Regions from separate parts of the Sporosarcina sp. FSL K6-6792 genome, predicted to be linked through region 2. Evidence: riboswitches for the same ligand, from Rfam matches in the RefSeq annotation. Region 2 holds a riboswitch; each other region holds the start of a gene.

Region 1 (10,059 bases), 640 kb from region 2:
CAACATACCGTAATTCTTTCTCCATATGTGCAACTTCATCTGTATATTGAATTTTTGGTGGGTTATTTTCCATCAACTGAACCAGCTCCCTGAAAACAAATACTGTCTACCTATTGTCCCCCTTTTTTGCGCTTATGGCAATACCTAATAAATTGATGGTAAAAAACGTTAAAAAAAAGCTGTTTGAGAGCTGCATAATGCAGATCAAACAGCTACTGTTACAAGTCATCATTCACCTACACTCGGCTATGATCACCCTTCATCATTAACACCTGCTTCAACGCAATTGTAACTCTCCCAACCGTAACAATTCGATTACCGCTTGTGCTCTGCCGGAAACACCTAGCTTTTGAATTGTGTTCGAAATATGGTTGCGAACAGTCTTTTCGCTGATTCCGAGCCGCCCCGCAATATCTTTTGTCGTTTGATCTTCAACGAGCAGATTAAAAATTTCTCGCTCTCTTGCCGTAAGCAAAGAACGGTTTTTAGAGTCCTCTATCAAGACGCGCCCTCCTATCCACTTTCACTTTAAAATATGTGAAGAGGCGGCGAGCTGTGCCGGCTACATGGTGATTTAGTTAACAAAAAGTATTTTCTCCTCTTCAGACCACGCAACACCTTTGCCCGTCTGTCTTCCAATCTGAACCATCGTACCTCGTCCTGTGAAGACGATATCATCTTTACTGTTCTTCGCCATATAGTGAATATCAACAGAACTGTTACCAACTGCGGCAGCTTTAACGAATATTTCCAACTTTTCATCAAAAAAGACTTGCTTCAAAAAATCACATTGCAAATCAGCAACGACCGGAAAATTTTCACCCTTTGGATCAAGCCAATTATTCATAAGTCTAATCTCTTTTAAAAACTCAATCCTCGCATGCTCAAAATAAATAAATGGGACCGTGTTGTTCAAATGACCATACATGTCCGTCTCAGAAAAACGAACGGATATAGGTACAGAAAACTTGAATTCCGATTCCCATGTCGACAACTCTTTTATGTACACTGCTTTCACTCACCAAACATCTCCTCTTCTAAAATGAATACTCATTCATCTATTCTATCAAATACCCCCTAATAAATGAAGGTGCTAAACAAAAATAGAAAAAAGCCCCGCCAAGGCATAATGCCGTAGCGAGGCTAGGGACTGAAATCAGTCCACCATATGGTCACTTCCGAAGAAGTTTTTGAACATTTGTACGTTCGTTGCACGGTTCATTGCTGCAATCGAAGTAGTCAAAGGAATTCCTTTTGGACATGCAACTACACAGTTTTGTGAGTTACCACATTCGCCAATTCCACCGTCTGTCATAATCGTAGCCAGACGTTCGTCTTTGTTCATTGCACCAGTTGGATGCGAGTTGAACAGCCGTACTTGTGATAGCAGTGCAGGTCCCATGAAGTTCGTATTGTCGTTAACGTTCGGGCATGCTTCAAGACATACACCGCACGTCATACATTTTGAAAGTTCATATGCCCATTGGCGTTTACGCTCAGGCATACGAGGTCCTTCACCAAGGTCATATGTGCCGTCAATCGGAACCCATGCCTTAATTTTTTTCAACGAATCAAACATGAATTCTCTGTCAACAATCAAGTCGCGAACGACCGGGAATGTCTTCATTGGTTCAAGTTTAATCGGCTGAGTAAACTGATCTACAAGTGCCGTACAAGATTGGCGTGGACGTCCGTTGATAACCATTGAACATGCCCCACAAACCTCTTCCAAACAGCTCATTTCCCAGTTAACTGGTGTTGTTTGCTTACCTTCTGCGTTGACCGGGTTACGACGAATTTCCATTAAAGCAGAAATGACGTTCATATTCGGTCTATATTCTAATTCAAAACTTTCCCAATAAGGTTGTGATTCAGCAGTATCCTGACGTCGAATTTCAAAACGAACCGTTTTCTGTGACGTCTGCTGTTCACGTTCTTGTACTGCCGTATTGTTCTCGCTCATTTAGGTCAATCTCCTTTCTTCGCGGAGTAATCGCGTGTACGTGGTGGAATCAAGGAAACATCTACTTCTTCATAATGGAAGATTGGTGCAGAATGTCCATCGAATTTCGCCATCGTCGTTTTCAAGAAGTTCTCATCATCACGATTCGGGAAGTCCGGTTTGTAATGGGCTCCACGGCTTTCATTACGGTTAAGTGCACCAAGAGTGATAACACGAGCCAAGTATAGCATGTTTTTCAGTTGGCGCGTAAATGTTGCACCTTGGTTAGACCATAGTTGTGTATCCGTAATGTTGATGTTTTCATAACGCTCAAGAAGCTCAACGATTTTATCGTCTGTCGCTTGTAGTCTGTCATTGTAACGAACTACTGTTACGTTATCAGTCATCCACTCGCCGAGTTCTTTATGAAGAACATAAGCGTTTTCAGTACCGTTCATTTTAAGCGTATCATCCCACTTCTGCTGCTCTTCTTTCACTGCTGCGTCGAAGATTGTAGAAGGAAGGTCCACTACAGAACGTTTCAAACCTTTCATGTAATGAATAGCGTTCGGTCCTGCGACCATACCGCCGTAAATTGCTGAAAGGAGTGAGTTTGCGCCAAGACGGTTTGCACCGTGCTGTGAATAATCACATTCACCCGCCGCGAATAGACCTGGAATACTTGTTTGCTGATTATAGTCAACCCATAGTCCGCCCATTGAATAGTGAACAGCCGGGAAGATTTTCATCGGTAATTTACGTGGATCGTCGCCTGTGAATTTCTCATAGATTTCGATGATTCCACCAAGCTTAATATCAAGCTCTTTTGGATCCTTATGGGAAAGGTCCAGATACACCATGTTTTCACCGTTGATACCAAGTTTTTGGTTAACACAAACGTCAAATATTTCACGTGTTGCGATATCACGCGGTACTAGGTTACCGTAATCCGGATACTTTTCTTCAAGGAAGTACCAAGGCTTGCCGTCTTTATAAGTCCAGACACGTCCACCCTCACCACGTGCCGATTCACTCATAAGACGCAGTTTATCGTCTCCTGGAATTGCTGTTGGGTGAATTTGTATGAATTCACCATTCGCGTAGTGTGCACCTTGCTGATAAACGATAGAAGCTGCAGAACCTGTATTGATGACAGAGTTTGTCGTTTTCCCGAAAATGATTCCAGGTCCACCTGTTGCCATAATGACTGCATCACCTTTAAAGGCTTGAATCTCCATCGTTTTCATGTTTTGCGCTTTAATACCGCGACAAACGCCTTCTTCATCAAGAACAACACCAAGGAATTCCCAGTGTTCGTATTTCGTAACAAGTCCAGCAACTTCATGGCTTCGAACTTGCTCGTCTAATGCGTAAAGGAGCTGCTGTCCTGTCGTCGCACCAGCGAAAGCTGTACGGTGATGCATTGTACCTCCGAAACGTCGGAAATCCAACAATCCTTCTGGCGTACGGTTGAACATAACGCCCATCCGGTCTAATAGACTGATGATTCCTGGTGCTGCATCCGTCATTGCCTTAACTGGTGGTTGATTCGCAAGGAAGTCTCCGCCGTATACAGAGTCATCGAAATGAATGTCAGGTGAGTCGCCTTCCCCTTTTGTATTTACTGCACCATTAATGCCGCCTTGTGCACATACAGAGTGGGAACGTTTAACCGGAACAATTGAGAACAAGTCAACCGGCGTACCTTCTTCAGCGGCTTTGATAGTTGCCATCAGGCCGGCTAGTCCACCGCCGACGACAATCAATCTGCTTTTTGCCATTATTGTTTCACTCCTCAAATTATAGGTGATCTCGTAGTCATTTAGTTAAGTTGTTATTCAATTACGCCTCGGCGTAATTGCGTCCAGATTTGAATCAGCAGGGATTTCTGCTGATTCAAATTAAACAAATGCAAGTAGTGCTTGTATACCGATTACAGAAAGCACTAGGAATATTGCCATTGAGATATACGTAACGATGGTTTGTGAACGTGGAGATTGTGTAATTCCCCAGCTTACTAGGAATGACCAAACGCCGTTCGCCAAGTGGAATGTAGCTGCAAGGACACCTGCAATGTAGAACGCAAGCATGAATGGACTCGATAAGATGTCAGCCATCATATCGTAGTCCACATCAGCTCCCAATGCTTTTTGAACTCTTGTTTGGAAGATGTGCCATGCGATGAACACGACTAGGAATACTCCTGTAATTCGTTGTAGCATAAACATCCAGTTTCGGAAAGTCCCGTAACGCTTTACGTTATTTTTTGCTGTGAAAGCTATGTACACACCATAGAACGCATGGAACATAAGTGGGATGTAGATGATGAACCATTCAAGAAACAGTACGAACGGTAAGTTACCCATGAAATTGGATGCAGTGTTGAATGCCTCTGGGCCGCGTGTGGCAAAATGGTTAATCACTAAGTGTTGGGCAACAAAAAGCCCCACTGGAATGATTCCGAGCAGTGAATGAAGACGACGCAAATAAAAATCTGATTCTCTCGACAAGTCTTTTACCCTCCTTTATTAACTGAGTCCTTCAGTGCGCCTCTGTCATCATTTCGACATGAAGCGACCGTTGACGACGTACCTCTTCGTGGTACAATATTATGACATAACCATTGTACTCCTCAGTTTTGAAGAGGTCAAGACGATGTGGGCTTTTCGACACGCCCGAATTTAATATATTATTATTCTCTTGGATTCACTAACGCTATCATTTAACCGAAAGGGTTGAATATTCGATTGGAAAATACTACATATGATTCACCAACCCGTTTTGGCTATGAAATTTTACGAGATCACGTGTTGCCAAGTATCCTCGGGAAACATGAAGATGAAATCCTCTATTGGACCGGAAAAGAAGTAGCTCGAAAATTCCCGATTTTTGGTGTTGATGAACTTCCTGAGTTCTTTCAAGAAGCCGGATGGGGGCCCCTTCATCTCGAAAAGACGTTGAAAGACGAGGCTTTTTATTCTTTAAAAAATGATTTCGCTACAAATGCCCAAAACAGATCTTGCCAACTTGAAGCCGGTTTCATTGCACAACAGTACCAGAAATTTAGTGGATTGCTCACTGAGTGCTACGGAGAATTTAACGCAAAGGATGGTCTCATCCATTTCCAAGTCAAATGGGACTTAAAAACGAAAGTTGAGGCATGAAAAAGAAGATGCATCCTTTAAATCGGGCGCATCTTCTTTTTCATACAACTAATCTATATATGTTGAACTATTGATTCTATATGATCTCCAGCGAAGGCATCTCCATGCGCCGTTCGTTGTTCAGAGATTTCTTTATGTCAACATATATAACTAAAAATAACCAGTAAATTACTGCTTATTTTCATGATGAAACACCCTATGTACAGTTTCCGTTGGGTTGCACCTCTCGCAGTTTTCTCGTTAATCGTATAAGGGGCTTTTGGGAACGAATCCATAACCACTTTCCAAAATCCATAATAGAGCAGCCAAATATAGGATTTTGGCTGCTGGATCCATCTATATAGCATTTCCTTTTTGATTTTAAGGAAGTGTCACTTTCTATATGGAAGTGCACTGTAACTTGTATAGTCTTAGCTAAAATTTGCAAAGAAGGCTTTATTAAAAGTGATAGAGTATCCTTTTTCTTCAGGCACTTGCAATAAAATGGTTAACCAATAGACAAAAAAATATTTCAGTCGTTGTCTAACCCGAATTGTTTATGAAGCGCCGCCACCGCTATTTCCATATCGGATTCTGGAATGACTACGGATACCTTGATTTCAGACGTACTAACCATTTTCACAGGAACTGATGCACTACGGAGTATCTCAAACATTTGTGCAGCGACTCCTGGGTTGGATACCATTCCACTTCCAACGATCGAAACTTTCGCAAGACCCACTTCAAAGTCGGCTCTGTTGTAACCAAGAGCTTCTTTTTCCGTCTCTAAAACATTAATAGCTTCTGCAAAATCCTCTTTCTTAATGGAAAATGACACAGACGGCTGTACGCCTTCCATAATTGTCTGGACGATAATATCGACGTTAACATGGTGATCCGCAAGTGCAGTGAATATATTCGCAAGCGAGCCATTGTATGGAACGTCATACATAACTGTAATCCGAATGATATCTCTTTCAAAGGCGATGCCCCGAACAATTAAATTGTTTTCCAAATCAATTTCCTCCTTGATAATCGTTCCTTCACCTTCCATATGTGCAGGTCTGACCCGAAGCGGCATTTGATGGTTCTTGGCAAACTCAACCGCTCTTGGGTGAAGTACTCCTGCACCTAAATTCGCGATTTCAAGCATTTCATCATATGATATTTCCTCAAGCTTCTTCGCTTGTCCAATTAATCTTGGATCTGTCGTAAATACCCCTTCAACATCTGTGTAAATATCACAGATAGCTGCATCTATTGCAATCGCAATCGCCACAGCACTTGTATCAGATCCCCCGCGACCAAGTGTTGTCAACTCACCTGAGCTGTCAGCACCTTGAAAGCCGGTAATCACTGCAACAGCACCCGATTCAAGCGTCGATACAACCTTATCTGCATGGACTTGCTCGATTCGCGCATTGCCGTGAACTGACTCTGTCGTTACACCCGCTTGCCACCCTGTATATGAGCGAGCTTCCAAACCTTGTGCCGCAATTGCCATCGCTAAAAGGGATGCTGTTACTTGCTCACCTGTCGCAAGTAGCATATCAAGTTCGCGGCGGCCCGCTTTCGGATTAACTTCCACGGCGAGCTTTAGAAGTTCATCCGTTGTTTTCCCCATTGCAGATACGATAACCGCAACTTGATTCCCCCGACTTACCTCACCTTGTACAAGCTTTGCAGCGCGTGCAATCCTCTCGGGGTTCGCAACTGAAGTGCCACCAAATTTCATTACAATTCGTTCCATGATTTTCCCTCCAATTTCCGCCTGAACGCAAAAACGGCCCTCATAAGTATGAGAGCCGGTCCGATTGGAGCGCTCGCCGAAGAGCCGCCCCGTTCAGATAGCTCTCCAGGTATTTTTATACCTGACAGACTTCCATTTATTCAATGGAAATCCAGCAGGACAATCGTGACAGCCGATTGGTCCGCTTCGGCGAATACTCCTTTCAATCCCGTTCATCAGGCTGCCGCCTTCCGGAGATTTACTATTGGTATCCGCACCTCTATCTTCACTACATATGCAATTTTTAGTGAAAAAACTCAGTGCGTTCACTCTATCACATTACTTCTCTTCTCGCAATGCCTCTTCACGGAAATACGTTTCCACTGATTCTGCAACCACCTTCGGCAAGCCCGCTTGTTGCAGCTCTTCAACGGATGCTTCACGAATCTTTTTCATAGACTCAAAGTGTTTGAGTAATAATGTTTTTCGTTTCGGTCCGACGCCTGGTAATCCATCGAGCGCTGATGTCAATGAATTCGTTTCGCGCCGTTGCCTGTGGAACGTAATTGCAAACCTGTGCACTTCGTCTTGAATTCTCTGCAACAAGTAAAATGCTTCACTCGTTCTCTTTAGCGGGATCATTTCAATCGGATTGCCATAGAGAAGTTGCGCCGTCTGGTGTTTATCGTCCTTCGCAAGTCCAGCAATTGGAATCGACAAGTTCAACTCATCTTCAATGATTTCCCTGGCCGCTTCCATATGACCTTTACCACCATCTATAACGATTAGGTCAGGTAATGGCAAATCATCCTTTAGCACACGGATATAACGCCGCCTTACAACCTCACGCATCGCCGCGTAGTCATCGTGTGCAGCTGCAGTCTTCGTCTTATACTTTCGGTAGTCTTTACGGTTCGGTTTCCCATCAAGGAATGACACCATTGCAGAGACGGCATCCGAACCGTACATATGTGAATTATCAAATGCCTCAATACGGTACGGTATGGTGATATTCATCGCCTTGCCAAGTTCTTCACATGCGCCAATTGTACGAAGTTCTTGTCGTTCAATAAGTTGGAACTTTTCTTTCAATGATATCTCGGCATTCTTGATGGCTAGATGGACGAGATCTTTCTTTTTACCGCGCTGCGGAATGAAGACATTGACATCTAGAAGTTGACGGACGATTTCACTATCCATTCCCTGAGGCAACAAGATTTCTTTCGGGATTAAATGTTTGGACTTACCGTAAAACTGTCCGATGAACGTTAGCAGTTCTTCTTCCGGTTCTTGATAAACCGGGAATAGCGATACATCCCGTTCAATTAGCTTTCCCTGCCGGACGAAAAAGACTTGAACACACATCCATCCATTGTCCACAGCAAATCCGAAGACATCACGATCAGTGAAATCACTCATCGTCATCGCCTGTTTTTCCATAATCGCTTCAATATTAACAATCTGATCGCGGTATTCTTTCGCGCGCTCAAACTCCAAATTCTCCGCAGCTGCAGCCATTTTTTCCGTCAATTCTTTTTTCACACTTTTATAACCGCCATTCAAAAAGCGGGTAATGTCATCAACCATTTCCTTGTACGTTTCCAATTCCACTTCATTGACACAAGGGGCGAGGCACTGGCCAAGATGGTAATACAAACAGACCCGATCAGGCATCGTATGACATTTTCGATAAGGATAGAGCCGGTCAAGCAACTTTTTCGTTTCACCGGCGGCAAAAGCATGAGGATACGGACCGAAGTATTTCCCTTTGTCTTTTTTCACTTGTCTCGTAATGATTAGTTTCGGATGACGCTCTGCCGTTAATTTTAAGTAGGGATAGGTCTTATCATCTTTTAACATGATATTATATTTCGGATCATACTGTTTGATAAGGTTCAACTCGAGGACAAGCGCTTCCAGATTGGTTGAAGTGACAATATATTCAAAGTCTATGATTTCTCCCACAAGTCGCTGTGTTTTAGCATCATGGCTACCCGTAAAATAACTACGAACTCGATTTTTCAACACTTTCGCTTTTCCCACATAAATGATTGTCCCTTGCCTATCTTTCATCAAATAACAGCCTGGCAACTCCGGTAATATGGCCAACTTTTCTGCGATTAACTCATTCATCTAATTCACCTACCAAAAAACCGGGTGCCAATGAAGGACCCGGTTATTCTATCAAATACATCTCGGCTATTTGCGACTGCCGCTTCGCTTTCATCGCAAAAAATAATTCGCCCAGATTTTGAACTTCTGCTAAATTAAGTTACTAATTAAGCGTGTTTTGCAATCAATTCAGCAAGTGCTTCTTTTGGTTTAAAGCCGACAACTTTGTCAACAATTTCTCCATCTTTGAAAAGAACCAAAGTAGGGATTGACATGATACCGTATTTACCAGCTGTTTCCTGGTTGTCATCAACGTCAACTTTAACAATGTTTGCTTTACCTTCGATTTCGCCGTTTAGTTCTTCAAGAACTGGAGCGATCATTTTACAAGGTCCACACCAAGGTGCCCAAAAGTCAACAAGGACAAGTCCTTCTTTAATGTTTTCGTCAAAATTCTGATCAGTCGCGTGAATAATAGCCATAATAAATTTTCCTCCTCTTAATAGATAACCTATGTCTGTATTATAGCATGCAGCTATATGACGGGCTAAATATATGCTTAGTTATTGAAAGAAGCTCCCCACTGTTGAGGGAGCTTCACTTTAAATTAGTTTGTCTTAATTTTTTTAATTTCTTCAATCATCATCGGAATAACCTCGAATAGGTCACCAACAATTCCATAGTCTGCTACTTTGAAAATATTCGCTTCTGAATCTTTATTGATTGCCACGATTACTTTCGAGTTAGACATTCCCGCCATATGTTGGATCGCCCCCGAAATACCTGCAGCAATGTACAAGTCCGGTGTAACAACTTTACCAGTTTGACCGATTTGTAGAGAATAGTCACAGTAATCCGCGTCACATGCTCCGCGAGATGCACCGATTGCTCCACCTAAAAGTGTCGCAAGTTCTTGCAATGGTTCGAAGCCTTCCGCACTTTTCACGCCACGGCCCCCAGCAACAACAACTTTCGCTTCTGAAAGATCGACACCCTCTGTCGATTTACGAATAACTTCTGAAATGATTGTACGAAGATTGGTAACATCAACAGATAGTGCAGCTACGTCGCCTGTTCTGCCTGCGTCGTGCTCTAAAGGCGCAATGTTATTCGGACGTACTGTGATGAATAGA
Region 2 (10,059 bases):
CACTGACAAATGTTTCTACTACTCCAAGCACAAGACCTCCAGCCATGGCTCCGGGAATAATTCCAATTCCACCAAGGACAGCTGCGACGAATGCTTTCAAACCAGGAATAATACCCATTAACGGGTCAATCTTTGTATAATAAATACCGAAAATAACGCCCGCTGCACCAGCCAAAGCTGATCCAATCGCAAACGTAGCCGAGATTGTGTTGTCAACATTAATTCCCATCAGCTTAGCTGCTTCAGCATCATAGGAAACAGCTCGCATCGCTTTTCCGATTTTCGTTTTATGTACAACAAATTGAAGAATGATCATCAATGTGACAGAAACAGAAAGAATCAGGATTGACTGACTGCTTATTTGAGCACCGAAAAAATCAAATGATTTATTGCGTAGTACTTCTGGATACGCATTAGGTTGCGCACCACGCATATAAATGACACCATTTTGAATAAGAAGTGACACCCCAATTGCAGTAATCAACGCCGCGATTCTTGTCGCATTTCGTAATCTTTTGTAGGCTATTCGTTCGATAAGAACGCCAATAACTGCGCAGGAAGCCATTGATAATAGTAGGGCAGGGATGAATCCAAGACCCCAACCCGCGATGGAGTAATACCCAATAAATGCACCAATCATAAAGATTTCACCATGTGCGAAGTTTATGAGTTTGATAATTCCATAAACCATTGTATAGCCGAGTGCAATTAACGCATAAATACTGCCGAGTGAAATACCGTTTATTAGCTGTTGTAACCATTCCATTAACTTTTCACTCCTTTTCCAGCTTTAAAATAAGGCTTAAAAAAGGAATGAGGGGAGGACATCCTCCCTCCATTCCTACAGTTTTAATCAAGGATTAACTTTTGTATTGAAGACTTGTTCGCCGTCTTTGTATTCAAGAATAGTAGCCGATTTGACTGGGTGATGGTTTTCATCAACCGAATACAAGCCAGTTACAAGCTCAAGATCTTTTGTTTCAGCTAGAGCATCTTTAATCTTCACAGAATCTGGACCGCCTGCACGTTTAATAGCATCAGCTAATAGATAAACCGTGTCATAACCAAGTGCATTAAATGCGTCAGGTGATTTACTATATTTGTCATTGAACTTTTTGTTGAATTCTTGAATGATACCGTCTGGATCTTCAGATGAATAGTGATTTGTTGTAAATGTGTTATTCAATGCTTCTGCACCGGCAAGTTCAAGTAGAATTGGAGAATCCCAACCATCTGCTCCCATAAGTGGAACAGTGATACCCATTTCACGAGCCTGTTTAACAATCAATCCTACTTCTTCATAGTATCCAGGGATGAAAATGAATTCAGGATTTGCTGCTTTAATACGTGTAAGAGTTGAACGGAAATCAGAATCTTTACCTACGTAAGATTCTTCAGCAACAATTTTACCACCTGCAGCTTCAAAGTCTTTTTTGAATGATGATGCAAGACCTTTTGAATAATCGCTTGCATTATCAGAGAAAATGGCTACGTTTTTAACACCAAGATCATTCGCTGCAAAGTTTGCTGCAACCGTTCCTTGGAATGGGTCAATAAATGACGTACGGAATACGAATTCATTAACGTCCCCGTTATCTTTTACTGTTACATTCGGGCTTGTCCCAGATGGACTGATAAGTGGTGTTTCGTTGCCATTAGCGATTTCAGCCTGTGCAACAGTAGCACCACTTGTAGCTGCTCCGATGATTGCAATTACTTTATCCTGAGTGATCAATTTAAGCGCTGCACTCGTTGCTTCGGCAGGCTCAGACTTATTATCGACTTTGACAAGTTCAATTTCCTTGCCATCAATACCGCCTGCAGCGTTAATTTCTTCAACTGCAAGTTCAATCCCTGATAGTTCGGAAGTACCATAAGAGGCAACAGCACCTGATAATTCAAGGTTGACTCCGATTTTAATCGTATCGCCGCCCTTAGATCCACCTGTGCTTCCTTCCTCAGCTTTGTCCCCTGCACCACACCCTGCCAACAATCCGACTGCTAGAGCGGAAGCGGCAAATACACTTGCAAACTTTTTCAATTTCATATAAAATCCCCCTTTTGATTGATACTTCCGACAATTTAAATCGAACTAGTACGACAAACGATTTAGCATTCCGAAAGATATCATTTTGTTTCCGCTTACATGCCTATTGTAAAACAAACTTTCTATTCGGTCTATAGAGAGTTTTCAGTTCTCATCTTCCGGAGTTTAATTTCTTCGGATAAGTCTAACAGTTAATAGAAAGATCAGTTATTCAATATCATCCTTTCCTAATACTTTTAACTAACCATTGAATGGAAGTTCACCATTTTCTGATTACTTTAGTCTTAACGCCTAGTATATATACCTATCTGACTATTGTCAAAACATTTTTTTGTTAGAAAACTATTTTATACATAATAAAGAAGCGGTAAAAAGTTCACCGCTTCCAATCATTTACTATTATAAAGACAGCTGTGTTGCCTCTTTTTTAGCTTTCATCGTCCAAACAGAAAACAATACTACAAGAATAACAATAACACCAACTAGACCTATCCATATGGAGCCTGTGATACCTAAGATGATGTAGCCCATTGTGGCCACCAATGCACAGATTAATGCATAAGGAAACTGTGTCGCAACGTGATCTATATGGTTACAGCCTGCACCTGTAGAAGATAGAATCGTTGTGTCAGAAATCGGTGAAGCGTGATCACCGAAAACCGCTCCCGCAAGAACTGCCGCAAGCGCTGGCAGCAACATTTCTGGTGACGCTTCAATCATTATTGTTCCGGCAATTGGCATAAGAATCCCAAACGATCCCCAAGAAGTTCCTGTCGAAAATGCCATAAGACAAGCAAGGACAAACATGATAACGGGAAGGAAGCTAACTGGTATATTCGATTTCAATACAACGTCAGATAAGAATATGCCCGTATCCATTTTTCCGATTAAGAACGAAAGAGACCAAGCAAAGATCAGTATCAAAACAGGTGGCATCATTGCCTTCGAACCGTTTATTACTGCACTGCCCATAAGAGAGAGACTCGCCGTTTCATTGTTTTTCATCTGTAAAATATACAAAATACCTGCAAGTAGTGTAGCTGCAATTCCGCCAGAAAGTAATGACAGAGCAACATCTGTATTTTCAAAGATTGACAAAAGGTTCATTGATCCGCCGGCTAAATAACCTGTCCAAATCATAACCGCAAATGTCACTGCAACAAGTGTGACGATAGGTGCGACTAAATCTCGAACGCGGCCATGTGCGTGTACTGGGAAGTCTTCTTTTAACTGACCTGGAATTGTTTTAGCAGGATCAAACAATTGACCTGTTTCTGTAGCACGTTGTTCATGTTTCTTCATTTCGAATATATCAAAATTAGTCCACGCAAGGAAAAATACCATTGCAAGTGTTGCGATAACGTAAAAATTCATAGGCGCCATCATAATGAAGGCAGATAGTGGTGAATAGCTAATCGCTGCAGCACCACCAAATATAAGTGCAAGTTGGCCGATTAAAAAGGCACCCCAACTTGAAATTGGTGAAATGACACAAATCGGTGCTGAGGTTGAATCGATGAAATAAGCTAGTTTTGCTCTTGAAACTCGATGCTGATCTGTAATCGGACGAGCAATTTGGCCAACTGCCAATGCATTGAAATAGTCATCCACAAAAATAGCTATACCGAGAAATACTGTGAGCAGTTTTGCACCACGTTTTGTTTTGATGTGCCGCACTGCCCATTCTGCAAATGCCCTGCTTCCACCGGATAAACTAACAAATGCAGTGATAACCCCTAATAGAAGGATGAAAAGGATAATGTAAATGTTCCCTGTATTCAGTCCACCATCCCAAAATGTAGCCTTAACTGACTCCCATAAATTTTTTAATGATTCAACAGGTCCGAACGACGCCGCCAGCAGAGCACCTGAGACTATTCCTGCTCCGAGCGACAACAGCACCCGTTTAGTTGCAAACACCATAATAATTGCGATTAGTGGTGGTAAAATTGATACCCATGTTCCTATCATCTACTATTCCTCCATTTAGTCGGGTTGAGGCCCTGTATAGGGGGAATAAAAAAACGGCTACTAATTACACTCAGCAGAGTGCATCAGGAGCCGGCTTTATCTACGTTTCGTTTGTTGGATAACTAATACTGCTTATCTAACTCACGACTTGTAGCTCATCATACATGTTCAAGAATGTATGACAGTGTTATCCCTATTCGGAATAACCCCAGCCTGATAGATCCCGACGATCTTACCAAACTTCGGCAAAGCTTCCTTTTACACACGGTCATCGGTGTCAATCTCGCGTGTGTGACTAATAAGCAATGCAGCCTCTACCCAATCGATATTTCAATCCTCTACTAGCCTATCAGTTATCCACAGCATTTTCAAGTCCCTTTTCATTCCTCTATCGCGGGAGGGGCTGGAACTTCGACCGATGGCGGATCCCCACCACCAGTCGTATAGATTTGAGGTACTGTTGATTGAATTAGTCCCATAGCTACCGGAATCTTCTGTGTCACTACACTTTGCTTTGTTGCAAGTGGGACAATGATTTGGACATTTACTGTTAATAATATATTCACTTCAACAACGGCATTGTTAATACCAAATTCACTAATTTTTGTATCTATAGTCGCTTGTACTTGACCTATGACATGAAAACGAATCGGTATTTTAGGCCCTAAGTTTCCTAGTAATGGAATATTTGCCGCTTGAGCAAGAGGGACAAAAAAGACAATTCCCTCTTCACGTTTCATTGCTTGCGAATCAAATTCTATCTCATCTGTTGGTAATAAGGCTAGATTGCCCGCTTCAGCCTGTTGAAGATGGGACTCGACAAGACCATGTGTCTCCGCTAATACTCTGTTGATGATTTCAGTGTTGAATTTCACCATCCCTTTAGAATCGTTCGGGACGTTTACAATGATATCATTGACATCAAGTACATTGGCAGTCCTTGAATTGATGGCTTTATTGATAACATGGGCCGCGATTTTTTCTGTCTGTACCTCTGCATATTGAATATAAATTGGGGCAAGCCTTGCATTAATAATGTAAATAAAAAGGGCAATTGCGATAAGAATTGCAGGAATAAGAAGGGGTAACAATTTGCGTTTTTTCTTCCTGGATTTTCTAGTAACTTGGCCGTGAAATCTCAAGACGACTCCTCCTACTATACGTTATGCAGGAAGCTAGTCGTTCATTCTTTAATTAGTGTGGTTCCGTACCAACCAAGCACATCCCTGATTAATTCAGGCATATAGTACTCTATTTCTGCATGTTTAAGCGATGGAAAGAAAAAACCGAAAGTGAACATATCCAGTGTTGCAAGTGTATATTTTTGACCTGATACAACCTCCCGATTGCCCGCAAAAAGCTGATCATTTCTATTTTTATAAAGTCTTTCATGAATCATCGCACCCATTAACGAGCCACGGAAACCAAGTCCTTTGATTTCAATTTGCGGCCACTCTTTCGTTAATGACAGCTCATAGACTTCTTTCAATTCTGATCCATCGAGTGTAATGAGACATAAATTGATTGGATGAGGTAGAAGTGAATGTAAATCCTCTTTTGTCACCCACCCCTTTTCGAGACTACCTAGAAATATTCCTGCGTTAAACATGGCACAATCCGCTTGTGAATAAGCAATGAGCGCTCTACCAAAGAAAGAGGACAGCGAACTAACATCAAATAGATTTTGAGATAAGTGAGAAGGATTATAAAAAACTTGTTCCTCCATTGCCTGCTTTCCTATTTTGATTAGATCATTTACTTTTTCAATATCTTTTTCATTGCTTTCAATCGAATCTGTCCTGACAAGTTCCGCATCCATTTGTAAAAGTTCTTTAGCATCCGTGTTAAATTTCACGGTTACATGACCAACATACTCACCGTATTTACCTGTTGCAGCCAAAAGTGTATTACCAATCAATTTGCCGTCATGAAATAGATGATGCGTATGCGCGCCTAAAATGACATCGATTTCTGAACATTCTTCTGCAAGCTTTTCATCTTCATGGATTCCCATATGTGATAGACAAACAATTACATCCGTCTCAGCAGCAATGCTTTCAGCAACAAGCTTTAAATTTTGGCGAGGCGCCGTCACTTGCCAGCCGAGCTTCAAATAGAAGGCTTTATATTCTGCAGTAGCTCCTATAACACCAATTCTTGTCCCTTGCTCAGTAACGTAGATTCTATAAGGTAACAACCATTTTGGACGACTACCATCTTCTTCGTATAAATTACTTAGAATGACATCGAACTTGGCATCCTTATAAAGAGTAGATAAAGCCTCTTTCGACATGGTAATTCCTTCGTTGTTGCCGATTGTTACCGCATCATAGCCTGCTTCATTCAACAATTGGATGTTTCCTTGACCTTTCGTCCCTTCCGTAAATGGATGAGAACGATCAACGTGATCTCCGATGTCAAAATGGTAACAAGCATCTCCTTCTATTAAATGCTCGCGCTTTTTGTCACAAAGAAGCCTACTAATTTGCGGCCAGCTTTCAAAATGACTGTGGATATCATTTGTATGATAGAAATGAATTGTTTCAACCTTGTGATTCATATGTCACCCCATAAGTCCGTCAATAATCGATCTGATTCCTAGTAAGAGCAGGATAATTCGCAGTGCAACAACAAGCGTTTCCGATTTCATCTTCTGATTTAACCGAGCACCTATTTTAGCCCCGATATAAGCTGCTGGAATGACTGGAATCGTATAAAGCCACGGTACATTGCCAAGAGAAATATGCGTGATTGAGTTGACGAGAGCTGATAAAAACACCATGAACATGGATGTACCGACTGCGACATGAGGTGGGAATAAGAAGAGTAGAATCATCGCTGGTACGAGGATTGAACCTCCGCCGATGCCGAAAAGACCTGATGAAAAGCCAACAACAAATGACAGTAGTAATGCAAACCAAACAGGATAGCCGTAAACAAAAGTCTGCTCTGTATTATCTATGAAAGTTCTTTTTTTACCGTGATTGACAAACCAGCTGACCGGTTTCAAATATTTACGTACCAGAAGAAGCGTCGATAATAGAATAAGTAAAATACCAAAATAGAGATTGAATGATGGCAGGTCAAGTCCTTTATTTACAAATGCACCGATAAGTGTCCCGGGAACACTTCCTAAGAAAAAGATGAACCCACTTTTGAAATCAATTGTTTTTGTCTTCATATAAGAAATTGTCGACGCCAAGCCCGTAAAGATCATCATAATAACAGATAGCCCAACGACGGTTTGCGGTGTAATTCCATCGATTAAACCAAGGTTAATGCCAACGTAAAGTGTTGCTGGCACCAGAATGATACCACCACCTAATCCGACAAGTGCCCCAACAATTCCAGATGCTAGACCGATAACGGCCAATAAAATAAATTCCATCAAAATTCTCCTTCAAAAAAGTCGAGCTGCTTCGGCGTCAGACTTTCGTAGTTGATATTGAACATTTTTTGAAAATGTTTCGCGTTTTGTGCTGCATGTCCGCCGGAATTATTGTTGAAAATGACGAAAACCTCATTCGTTTCTTGTTTTAATTTTTGAACAGCTGATTGAATCTCCTTCAGCTCAGTGTCATTGTAGTTATACAGATATCTCACTTTACGCCATGCTTTATCATCACCCGTAGTGTTGCGCCACCCTGCTACATTACGGCCGTGCAATCTAACAAGAACCTTATCCGGACGAGTGGTATTTGCTATTAGCGGAATACTCCCCTGCCCTGCTTGCGGTTCATCGCACACCGAGTGAATTACGTTCAGTTTCTTCAAAAAAGACAGAGTTTCTAGTTGAAATTTGGGTGAATACCATGACTGATGCCTAAATTCAACGGCGATATCGAATCCATGCAATTTAGCGCAAACGAAGCAAATTTCCTCAACATTCTCTTTTGTACAGTCAAACCATGGAGGGAATTGGACAAGAATCATCGCGAGTTTGCCTGCTTCTTGAAGTGGTGTAACCGATAGCCGGAAAAGATTGTACATTTCATCCACAGATGCATACGGGAGTTCACCCCGATGATGCCCAGTCATACCCTGGTATGCCTTGACAATGAATCGGAAGTTATCTGGCGTTTCTTTAATCCATTTGCGAATATTACGCTCCGGCTGAATGGCATAAAAAGTAGCATCCAGTTCGACGATTGGAAAGTGTGCACTATAATCAAGTAATTTTTCTTTCTTCGAAGAGGAAGAGTTATATACGTCCGGATGGTCACCCCAACCGGTTAATCCGATTTGGATCATTCCTCTGCCTCCTTTCAAATGAATCGGTACTATCTATATTAACATATTTAGACAACAGATTTGATGAAGTATACCACCTAGTTAATTCTAAATAAGTAGTGCCAAATATCACTTCTGTTGATTAACCATTTATTTGCATGAAATACTGGCGAGTAGGGCTTGGGAAAATCCATTTTCACTGGATCATTTTCGGTTCGCTTTCGGCGAATTAATCACGACACATTTACCGTGAGGCATGTATGGCTAAAAATGACTCCGTCACTTCTAGTTACACTTTTTTCAGTAATCCTGTTGCGAATAGTTGCCTGTCGCGTACCTACAATGTTCGAGTGAAAAGTGCAGTTATGTTAAAAAGAAACGAATAGATGATTTTCTATAGAGATTGTAAGTGCCCGAAGATGCAATTTCGGGCACTTTTGCACATTGTACAATGTGCTCCTTACTTACTTTTAGCAAAGAGTATGCATGCAATCATGTGATACCTTATAGAAAGTGACACTTCTTCACTAATACAAAAGGGAAAACCCTATAGAAAGTTTCAGCTGCCAAAATTGCATCTTTGGCGGCTTTTCTCCAGGTAAGAAGCCAGCTATTCTTTCGTCCCAAAAAGCATCTGCACTTCGTGTACTTATGCATTTGGAGCGCGCCGGATGAAGGGCCACCATACGATTACCGAAAAGAGTGTGTAGGGATGCGACAATGTCGCATCCCTACACATCCAGAGCTCTCGATAATGGTATAGACGTCATTCAATCCAAAGCAATCCAAATGCAACTATACACGTAGCGCCAAGTAGGTGATCACGTCATTCACTGGTGAATTTTAGTTTATAAACAGGTGTGACAGACTATATATGTAAAGACGAAAAAACCGACCCTAGTGGCCGGTTTTTTCGATATGATAATTACCCGATTGAACCTTCCATCTCAAACTTGATAAGACGGTTCATTTCTACAGCATATTCCATCGGCAATTCTTTTGTGAATGGTTCGATGAAGCCCATAACGATCATTTCAGTTGCTTCAAGTTCAGGAACTCCGCGGCTCATCAAGTAGAAGAGCTGTTCTTCTGATACTTTAGAAACTTTCGCTTCATGTTCAAGTGAAATGTTATCATTCAGGATTTCGTTATATGGAATCGTGTCAGATGTCGACAAGTCATCCATAATCAGCGTGTCACACTCGATGTTCGCGCGTGCGCCATCTGCTTTACGTCCAAAGTGAACGATTCCGCGATACGTTACTTTACCACCGTGTTGTGAAATTGATTTCGACACGATTGTAGAAGACGTATTTGGTGCAAGGTGATGCATTTTCGCTCCAGCATCCTGATGCTGACCTTTTCCTGCAAGTGCAATAGAAAGTGTCATACCACGAGCGCCTTCGCCTTTAAGAATGATTGCAGGGTATTTCATCGTCAATTTAGAGCCGATGTTCCCGTCAATCCATTCCATTGTTGCGTTTGCGTCACAAACTGCACGCTTCGTTACAAGATTGTAAACGTTATTTGCCCAGTTTTGGATTGTTGTATAACGGCAATACGCATCTTTTTTAACAATGATTTCAACGACAGCACTGTGAAGTGAATTCGTTGTATAAACAGGTGCAGTACATCCTTCAACGTAATGGACGCTTGCTCCTTCATCAACAATAATCATAGTACGCTCGAACTGACCCATGTTTTCCGAGTTAATACGGAAATAGGCTTGAAGTGGAGTTTCAACTTTAACGCCCGGTGGTACATAGATGAACGAACCGCCTGACCATACAGCCGAGTTCAATGCAGCGAAC
Region 3 (10,059 bases), 440 kb from region 2:
TCCATGATTCTTTTTCAGCTTCGCGAAGGAGCTGCGGGAGCTCCTCTGCCGTTTCTGACAGCCGTAGCTGACGAAAATGATTCTGTAAGTCTTTCACCGTTTTATTCATGAGACAATCCCTCCTAGAATTCGTGTATACGTTTCTAAGGGGCGTGTTTCTACTTGAATATTCGTTGGAGTCATTGAAACATTCTGTTGCTCATGGAGTAGGGCTGATTCCTCTAGATTCGATTGCTTCAAGTAACGCACTACGTCTCTAAAGTCATTCGCACTATATAATTTTTCACGCATACACTTTTGAAGTGCTGAATCAATCCATTCGGGTTCTTCTTTAATCACCTTTTGTAGAATTATTAATTGATCTCTACGATAACGCACGTATTTCATACAAATTTCGTCCACATACATCAATGCGTCTTCTTGTTCTTCAAAATATGAAATGACGGTTTTCTTTAACTCTTCAATTCCTTTAGAACGGTCTCGGGTATGATTACGATTTTGAATAAGCTTTCCTTTTTCGCTACTAATTTGATGTTCGGCCAGCACTTCACCGTTTGACTGCTTACGAATAACCAACGTATCTTGTTGCTCACCTTGTATGTCTAAAACAACCTGATTCTCTGGTGATACTCCATAAGTTCCTAATGGAACTGAGTAACGGTTGGACGCAAAGCGAATCGTATTGTCCTTGCCTACATTTCTTGTTATAATATATGCATGTGTACTTTCATTTGAAAGTAGTGAAGAGACTGGTTCTAAGTGTTGCTTTTCGACGAGAAACACTTCGACTGGGCTCTTTTTTGTTGTGTTATGCACATTTTTATTTCCTGTGCGTTCCAACCACTGGAGCGCACGTTCATTCCAGTCCTCAATATCTTTAAAAACACGGCTGTCTGCGAAATTTCCCTTTATGTATTTCACTACATTTTCAATCATTCCTTTTGATTCAGGATCGGCTTTTCGACATAAATGAACACGGAACTTTTGATCTTTTACATACGCTTGGAATTCTGCTGTTAACACGATATCCCCAGCGTTTTCGCTGACTGATAGTAAGTGATCTTGGTCATACACAATTTCTTCCGTACGACCACCCAAAAAGCGAAAGGCATTTTCATGACAACGAATGGCATCCTTCGTAGTGAAAGGTCGGTCTTGCCACTCCATGTACTTATACCGCGAATGTGCTAAAACAAAGGCAATGAAGTATAATTTCACTTCTTTTTTCGTCGTCGTTTTCTGTCTTGTTTCTCCCCAATCCACCTGTATCTGTTTGCCCATCGGCTGTTCAGGAACGGCCTCATATTGCCTAACAATCGCTTTTTTCTCAATTTGATAAATCTCACGGATCTCTTTTACATAGGTACGAACTGTGCTTTCTCCGATTACCAAATCAGGATAGCGCTCGATTAACCAATCTTGAATTTGTGCTGCACTTAAATGTGGGTATTCTTCTAGCCATGCGACAACCCAATCCTTGTAGGGATCCAATTTCTTAGGTTTCTTCAAAGGATTCCCCAAATATTCTTGTGCTTCCTCAAATGACATATTCAAATACTTATAAACAGTTCCACGCGTTACTTTCAAATGTTTTGCAATCTGTGCAATCTTCATTTTCCGTTTGTATAGTTGCTGAATTTCGATGTATAACACTAACTTTTCCTCCAAGTCCTTACCTCCAGTAAACTAATAATCCTAGCTTACTAGATGGCATGATTGTTGGCGAAAGTGTTCAAGGCATTCGAGCGAAAACTGTCTCTTTTAGTATAGCGGTTACACTTAACCCCGCGTCTAATATTACAGTACATTTAGCCTCTTCACATTCAGAAACAACAGTATGAACTACCCTATCTTTTATATTTACTAAATCACCTATTTCTCTTACCCTATTCTTCTTATCAAAATACATGTTTGCCATTACAAACGGAAAACCTACTATCTCTAATGTGGTCTTAATGATTTTTTCAGTTTTCATGTCTTCCCCCCTTCCCATACAAGGTAAATAATACCATAAACTAATTTAAATTCGCAGAAAACAATGCGAATTTTATAAATTGATTAAAATCCCCTGGATCTGTTCACCTCTTCCAATTTAACCAAATTGAAGTAAGTTGTGACCTCAACCATCGGGGAACTACAAGTAAAACATCACCAAGAACAATAGAGAATACGTTTTCGAACACAAAAAAACGATCACATTTCGAAATGTGATCGTTTTTATTAAAGTGACATTGAATACCCATGCCTCGCCAAATACTCTTCCTTCTCTTTATAATCCGGCATAATACTTCCGACACGTCTCCAAAATGAGCGATCATGATTCATATGATGTATATGACAAAGTTCATGGATTATCACATAATCGATGACTTCAACCGGAGCCATAGCTAGACGATAATTAAAAGTTAGCTTTTTATCCGAACTACAACTACCCCACTTGGCTTTAGACTCTACGATTTCGATGATTTTAGGCTTTACTTTTAGTTGTTTTTGATATATTTTTATCCGTTCTTCTATAATCGTCCTACAGCTGGCGATATAGAACTTCTTGAGATTTCTTTTAAGTACCTCTTCATTTAACTCACTACTATCTATTAACTCATGAAGAAAATGGTCTTTCCCAAGGTATAAGAACTTCCCTTGAGCGTGATACTCTCTTGCCTTAGGGGCTTCTCGAGCTACTGCAATTTCATGGGTTTTCTCCAGTATCAATTTCCCTTTACTTTCTATTGCACTGACAATCATTTCTTTACTTGTGCCATTTGGAGCTTTAACGGTTATGAAACCAAACGAATCTATCTGAATCGCTAGCTTCTTCCTATTTCCATACTGAATATTAAATTCTATAATTTCATTTTCAATTTCAACTTTCATAACTAACATCACCTTTATACATTTATTCCTAACTCTTGTTTATTAACTAATCCGCTGTTTTCTTTCTATTCTTAGCCACAATCCATCGATTCGCTTCCTGATACATTCATCTTAGTGTGTATTAACCATTCTGGCAACAAACGCTCCGTAGAGTAATTCAGGCGCTTCGTGTACAACTGCTTTTTGGGACGAAAGAACAGCAGTTCTTCTTATCTGGATATAATCCGCCAAAGATACAATTTTGTCGGCTGAAACTTTCTTTATGATTTTCTCTTTTTTAATAGTAAAGAAGTGTCACTTTCTATTAGGCATCACATGATTAGATGCATAGTCTTTCTTAAAAGTAAGCAAGAAGCACATTATGCAACGTTCAAGAGTACCCGAAATAGTCCAGTGAAAATGAAGGTCATCAAGCCCTTCTCACTAGTATTTTATTCAAATAAATGGGTCATCAATAGACGTGATAACATTTAAAAGAATATCAAGTCCCCATTAAATTCAGAACCTTTCTAGAACTCGACACCTTTCCCTTGCAATTGCGTTAGAATAGAGGTAAGGTTTGTCTAATTAGAAATTCACTTATTTCAAAAATTTTGAAGTAAGGATAGAGGCGCAAAGACCATCAGTACACACGTGGAGGATGATGAGATCCTGTGACATTTGTGGAAAGGGGAATTTGCCGAAGTGGAGAGAATCTCATTTTCTTGAAGCTGGTTCTGTGTTGAATAAACACAGAATTGTCATATAGGAAACTATATGGAGGGCTATCTTATGCAAAGAAATAATTTATTATTTCTACTGCAACAACGAGCCCTTGTTGTTGCTTTTTTGCGTTCATTCACTAACTGCCCTTCTTCCTCTATTTTTTTAAAATAAATTATAGGATGTGGAGAAATAATGAATTTCGGACAAGTATTAACTGCTATGGTGACTCCTTTTGATGAAAATGGTGAAATTGATTTTCAAGCTACAAAAAACTTAATTAATTATTTAATTGCTAATGGAACAGATGGCTTAGTGGTATCTGGTACAACAGGAGAGTCTCCGACGTTAACAGAAGAAGAAAAGGTCAAATTATTTAAGTTTACAGTGGACGTTGTGAATGGCAGAGTTCCGGTGATTGCTGGTACAGGCTCGAACAACACAAAAGCATCAATTGAACTAACAATACTTGCAGAAGATGTAGGTGTCGATGGTATTATGCTCGTTGCGCCATACTATAACAACCCATCTCAAGAAGGATTATATCAACACTTTAAGACAATTTCGGAGGTCACATCTTTACCGATTATACTTTATAATGTTCCCGGACGCAGTGTTGTCAACATATCTGCTGAAACAGTCATTCGCCTTTCAAAAATACCTAATATCGTTTCTATTAAAGAGGCAAGCGGTGATTTAGATGCGATGGTCGAAATTATTACTCATACACCTGAAGATTTTTCATTGTATAGCGGTGATGACGGTTTAACAATCCCAGTGTTATCAATTGGTGGAACAGGTGTTATTTCTGTAGCATCCCATATTATAGGAAGTGAAATGCAAACGATGATTAAACATTTCAAAAGCGGTAATATTCAAGAGGCAGCTAGGGATCATCGTAGACTACTACCAATAATGAAAGCGCTTTTTGCTGCTCCAAATCCATCACCTGTAAAAGCAGCTTTGAATTTAAAAGGAATCCCTGTCGGTGGTGTCCGCTTACCTATGATTCCTTTAAACGATGAACAACTAAGTTCACTACAACGAACACTAGATATCCATGAAAAAGTAACTTCTTAATAAACCATTGTGAAGGGTACCAGGTTCTAAAACAATTCACAAATCAATAAGAACCTGGCACCCATCACTCTATCTCATCGTCTATAAGCTTAGTGGGTGCAAAATTTAGACCCTCAGCGAGCCACGGAACCCCCTGGCAGCATAGTAGGATTCTGCTCCATTGTGATACACGAAGACAGTGTCGTAGCGCCAATCACAAAAGATAGCCCCACCGAGTTTTCTAATATTAGCAGGTGTTTGCACCCAGCTCGATGTTTTCATATCGAACTTTCCAAGTTCCTGCAACTCCCGGTATTGTTCTTCCGTTAAAAGCTCAATGCCCATGTCGGAAGCCATATCAAGAGCATTATTTTCTGGTTTATGCTTTTTTCTTGACTCCAACGCTTCAAGGTCGTAACAAACGCTTCTACGACCTTTAGGGCTTTCTATTGAACAGTCATAAAAAATATATTCGTCCGACTTTTTATCATGACCAACTACATCCGGTTCACCACCGGTTATTTCCATCTCATTAAGCGACCATAGTTTTTCAGTATTCGCTTCCAACTTCGCTTGGACTTTACTCCATTCAAGTTCTTTATGGCGATTCATGTTTTTCTCAAAACGAGCTTTCAATATTTCGAGTAATTCTTCACCTTGTTCTAGTGACAACTCCTTATTTCTCTTTGTCATACTAGTTTCCTCCCCTACTTTTTCATTATGTATAGAATACCCTTAATTTTTATAACGAGCTACCTTAAATAAAACCGGAGGAGAAAAATTTTCATTTTTCTCCTCCGGTTTATTTTTATGAATTGAAATCATATATTTGACCTTTAATCAAATACGCTGCGCTTTCAGCGATATTTGTGATATGGTCTGCTGTTCTTTCAAGATAACGATTTACAAATAATAATTGAACAAGCTGATTTGTTTCTTCTGGATGTTCACTTAGATACGTAGTCAGTTTTTTATAGTTTTCACGACTGCATTGATCCACTTCATCCTCTAAGTCGCCAACTTCTTTAGCAAGTACCATATTTTCCTCCAAAAAAGATTGGAGTGCTTTTCGGAGCATTTCAATTGATAGTTTATTCATCTTCTCTATATGTGTAAGTTCCAGTAAAGATGTTGCCTGACCAATCTTAATGGTTGATTTTGCAATATTTACGGCAAAATCCGCAATCCGTTCAATTTCAGACGAAATTTTAAGTACACCAATAATTTCGCGTAAATCCCTTGAAACAGGCGCTTCTTTTGCCATAATCCAGATTGCAAACTGGTTAATTTCCACTTCAAGTTTATCTATTGCTGTATCTCCCTCTATGGTTTTTATAGCAATTTCAACATCTTGTGTTTTCAAGGCTTTAACTGATTTTTCTAAGGCAATAATTGATAGTTCACCCATTTCGGTGATTTTACTTTTTAATTCCTCTAAATTTTTCTCGAAGTTTTCACGCATGATCCTTTGTTACCCCCTGTTATCCGAATCGACCTGTGACATAATCTTCGGTTCTTTGATCTTTTGGCGTAGAGAAAATATTATCTGTATCATCGTATTCAACAACTTCTCCATTTAAGAAAAACGCTGTTTTATCAGAGATTCGTGCAGCTTGTTGCATGTTATGAGTAACAATAACAATCGTATACTCTTTTTTCAATTTCGTGATTAGTTCTTCGACTTTTAATGTAGAAATCGGGTCGAGTGCGGAAGTAGGCTCGTCCATTAATATAACATCTGGTTTCATTGCAATGGCACGTGCAATGCAAACACGTTGTTGCTGACCACCAGACAAACCTAGTGCTGATGTTTTAAGACGGTCTTTTACCTCTTCCCAAATCGCGGCTCCGCGTAAACTTTCTTCCACAATTCGATTTAATTCTTTTTTATTTTTTATGCCTTGCCCCTTTGGACCATAGGCAACATTATCGTAAATGCTCATTGGGAATAAATTTGGTTTTTGAAATACCATTCCCACTTTTGTGCGTAATTTAATTACATCACTTGAATTATAAATTTTTTCCTGATCAATGACAACTTCACCTGTAATTTTCACACCATCAATTAAATCATTCATTCGGTTTAATGTTCGTAAAAAAGTGGATTTGCCACAACCTGAAGGACCGATTAAAGCAGTAACCTCATTTGCACGAATAGCAAGATCGACGCCGAACAGCGCTTGTTTCTCACCATAGAATAAATTCAAATCCGTTACATTAATTTTCGATGTACCTACTTTATGTTGCTCCATATGCGCAAATACCTTTCCTACTTGATTTTGTGTGATTGCTGGTTCCATTACTGCTGTACTCATTGATAAGCACTCCTTATTTGTTGGTTCCTTTGTTTAACTTTTTTGATATGTAGGTTGCTGAAAGGTTGATGATCAAAATGAGAACGATTAAGACGATCCCCACTGCTGCAGCAAGTTCAATGTCTCCCGATTCTTGTGTGACTAAATAGGAATGAACCGTTAACGTTCGAGCCGAAGAAAAGATTCCATTTGGCATGGCAGCAACAGTTCCGGCTGTTAAGAAAATAGCAGCTGACTCCCCAACAATTCGTCCAACAGAGAGGATGATACCCGATAATATCCCCGGCATGGCATTAGGTAAAATCACCTTGTATAAGGTTTGTAGCTTCGTTGTTCCAAGTGCTAACGAACCTTCACGATAGGAAGCCGGTACTGTTTTCAATGCTTCTTCTGTTGTTCGGATGATGACAGGCAAAACAATAATCGTTAATGTTAATGAAGCAGCAATAATGGACATACCTAACTTTAAGGTTGTTACAAAGAATACTGCCCCAAACAAACCGTAAATAATCGAGGGGATTCCTGTCAAACTTTCTGTTGCAAAACGTATGATTCTTACCAAACGCCCTTGTTTCGCGTATTCTTGCAAGTAAACGGCCGCTAATATCCCAATGGGCGTTGCGATGATCAATGAAATAACAATTGTGTAGACCGTTGTTACAATCATTGGCCAAATACCGCCGCCTCCAGTTGGTGAATAATCGCCAAAGATGAAATCGAAGCTGATTAAACGAAATCCTTTATAAAAGATGAACCCCACAATCATAACGAGGACAGCAACCGATAAGAAAGCCGAGAACCATAAAAGTCCACGTAACAAGTTATCTTTAAATTGCCTCATCTTAGTTGCCACCCTTCGCACTGATTCTGGCTAATACAAAATTCAAAATTAGTATAAATGAGAATAAAACAATTCCCGTTGCAAACAACATTTCTTGATGTGTACCGAATGCATAGCCCATTTCTAAAGCAACATTTGTCGTCAGTGGACGAACACTATCTGTTAAGCTCGTAGGGACGATTAAACTATTACCAGCTACTAAGATAACTGCCATCGTTTCCCCAATGGCCCTACCTAAACCTAATACGATTGCCGTCATAATTCCTGACTTAGCTGCTGGGACAATGACTTTAAATATTGTTCCAATATGAGATACGCCAAGCGCTAATGATCCTTCACGATATGTATGAGGGACCGCACGAATCGCCGTCTCTGCTACAGTCACAATTGTGGGTAACATCATGATTGCTAGCACAAGAATAACAGCTAGTAAACTTTGTCCTTTCACTAAACCGAACGTATCTTGTAAAAATGGAACAATGATCGCAAGTCCAAATACACCGTATAATACAGATGGAATACCAGCTAGTAATTGAATGGCCGGTGAAATAATTCTAGCTACCTTTTTAGAAGCAATTTCCGCCAAGAAAATTGCTGTAAATAAGCCAATAGGAACCCCAATAATTAATGCTCCAACTGTTGCATAAATTGATGCAACAATCATTGGGAATATACCGAATTTATCTTCACTCGGTACCCAATCAGTACCAAAAATAAAATCTATAAAGCTATAGCCACCTGCTACAAAGGGATGAGCTCCTTTATAAAATACAAATCCAATGATTAACAATAAAGTGATAACTGAAAGAAGTGCGCAAATCAAGAAAATTCTTGAAGACACCTTCTCTAACAAATACTTCCTTTTATTTGCTTTACCGATTGCTACGGCCTGCTCGTTAGTTGTTGGGATAGACACACTTTATTCCTCCAAAATCACACTCAAAATTATGGTTCCGTTTTCTTTAAGAATCTTTTATTTTATAGGAATGGCTCCTGCTTCAGCTGCAATGAGTTGTCCATCTTCACTTAAGATGAAATCTATAAATCGTTGGCCATCCTCTGTTAATTGACCTTCTTTATATAGAAATAAGAATGGTCTAGACAAACTGTATTGTTCTTTTAGAACATTTTCTGCATTTGCTGCTACGCCATTAATGTCGATTGTCGAAATGGAGTCATCGATATATTCAAATGAAATAAAGCCCACTGCATGTTTATTGTTCCCTACTGTTGTTTTAATATTACCGTTACCACTTGCAATAATTGCATTTCTTATTAATTCGCCAGAGCTGTAATCGACAATTTCTTGGAAAGCATCACGTGAACCTGAACCATCCTCGCGAGAGACAACAACGATTTCCATATCATCTCCACCAAGTTCTTTCCAGTTCGTCACAACTCCAGTAAAAATCTTCTTTACTTGCTCCATCGTAAGATCTTTTATTTTGTTAGTTGGATGAGTCACTACTACAATTCCATCATAAGCAATAACGACCTCGTTCAATCCACTCGCTATTTCTTCATCCTTTAAATCTCGTGAAGACATACCGATTTCAGACACGCCACTGATTGCGTTGGTAATACCCGCAGATGAACCAATTTGGTTTATTTCAATATTCGTATTGTCTTGCTCTGAATATTTGTGGGCTAGTTTTTCAGCAAGCGGCCCTACAGATGTTGAACCCGAAATAGACACGGTGGCATTACTACCTTTTGACGCTTGTGCGTTAGGTTCATCATTGCTTGTACATGCGGATAGTATAGTAATTAGAGACAGCATTAATAATCCCGTTTTCACTCTTTTCAACCTAGTCATTTGTGACCTCCTAGAAATAGGTTAGGAACTTTTCTATGTCGTATCTTGTCTAATACTAGAATAATCGCCTAGTGTAAATTTTCAACAGGTATTTTGTAAAGCTTTTGTAAATTTCATTAAAAGCAAGATACTTTATGTTAAAAATTGTTAAGAATTAATGCTCGACAAGATAACTTAGGATGAGTTAAAACTAAAACTTAAATACCTTCCATTTATTTCACAGTTATTCTAAGTAGATTGAATACATGATTTCAATTTTATAGTCTCACACAAAGCTGTGTAATCATCTCGTCATGTCGTAGAACACAGTTTCCAAAAGAACCGCCTTTTGTTCCACTGATGGTTTTGAAGGTTTACCGAGTGATATTCCCTTCTTTGTAAGCAGACCTATAACTATTAACTGTAAAGGGATGATGACCGATTATTTGGGCAATCTAATTGATTTTGGACGC

What was found. A riboswitch is a leader RNA that binds a small molecule or an ion and turns the genes downstream of it on or off. The one in region 2 is predicted to bind lysine.
Region 1: linked by a shared signal. The riboswitch ahead of MKZ26_RS06220 (aspartate kinase) and the one ahead of MKZ26_RS09335 (Na+/H+ antiporter NhaC family protein) in region 2 are both predicted to bind lysine.
Region 3: linked by a shared signal. The riboswitch ahead of dapA (4-hydroxy-tetrahydrodipicolinate synthase) and the one ahead of MKZ26_RS09335 (Na+/H+ antiporter NhaC family protein) in region 2 are both predicted to bind lysine.

Annotation. Positions count from the first base shown of each region.
Region 1 covers NZ_JBBOSA010000001.1:1,292,723-1,302,781, forward strand. Annotated here, with positions in the region: gene MKZ26_RS06185 (MarR family winged helix-turn-helix transcriptional regulator) at 1-73, opposite strand, end outside; gene MKZ26_RS06190 (helix-turn-helix domain-containing protein) at 278-502, opposite strand; gene MKZ26_RS06195 (acyl-CoA thioesterase) at 575-1,018, opposite strand; gene sdhB (succinate dehydrogenase iron-sulfur subunit) at 1,157-1,963, opposite strand; gene sdhA (succinate dehydrogenase flavoprotein subunit) at 1,969-3,723, opposite strand; gene MKZ26_RS06210 (succinate dehydrogenase cytochrome b558 subunit) at 3,844-4,452, opposite strand; gene MKZ26_RS06215 (DUF2507 domain-containing protein) at 4,690-5,106, shown strand; gene MKZ26_RS06220 (aspartate kinase) at 5,618-6,835, opposite strand; lysine riboswitch at 6,926-7,105, opposite strand; gene uvrC (excinuclease ABC subunit UvrC) at 7,154-8,947, opposite strand; gene trxA (thioredoxin) at 9,094-9,408, opposite strand; gene MKZ26_RS06235 (electron transfer flavoprotein subunit alpha/FixB family protein) at 9,534-10,059, opposite strand, start outside.
Region 2 covers NZ_JBBOSA010000001.1:1,930,549-1,940,607, forward strand. Annotated here, with positions in the region: gene MKZ26_RS09325 (branched-chain amino acid ABC transporter permease) at 1-766, opposite strand, end outside; gene MKZ26_RS09330 (ABC transporter substrate-binding protein) at 854-2,047, opposite strand; gene MKZ26_RS09335 (Na+/H+ antiporter NhaC family protein) at 2,447-4,018, opposite strand; lysine riboswitch at 4,162-4,343, opposite strand; gene yunB (sporulation protein YunB) at 4,399-5,160, opposite strand; gene MKZ26_RS09345 (bifunctional metallophosphatase/5'-nucleotidase) at 5,202-6,578, opposite strand; gene MKZ26_RS09350 (sulfite exporter TauE/SafE family protein) at 6,582-7,406, opposite strand; gene MKZ26_RS09355 (DUF72 domain-containing protein) at 7,406-8,269, opposite strand; gene sufB (Fe-S cluster assembly protein SufB) at 9,174-10,059, opposite strand, start outside.
Region 3 covers NZ_JBBOSA010000001.1:2,372,080-2,382,138, forward strand. Annotated here, with positions in the region: gene istB (IS21-like element helper ATPase IstB) at 1-109, opposite strand, end outside; gene istA (IS21 family transposase) at 106-1,653, opposite strand; gene MKZ26_RS11605 (hypothetical protein) at 1,733-1,975, opposite strand; gene MKZ26_RS11610 (M48 family metallopeptidase) at 2,221-2,874, opposite strand; lysine riboswitch at 3,472-3,649, shown strand; gene dapA (4-hydroxy-tetrahydrodipicolinate synthase) at 3,772-4,656, shown strand; gene MKZ26_RS11620 (DUF4256 domain-containing protein) at 4,762-5,328, opposite strand; gene phoU (phosphate signaling complex protein PhoU) at 5,444-6,097, opposite strand; gene pstB (phosphate ABC transporter ATP-binding protein PstB) at 6,117-6,887, opposite strand; gene pstA (phosphate ABC transporter permease PstA) at 6,964-7,791, opposite strand; gene pstC (phosphate ABC transporter permease subunit PstC) at 7,793-8,707, opposite strand; gene MKZ26_RS11645 (phosphate ABC transporter substrate-binding protein) at 8,765-9,607, opposite strand.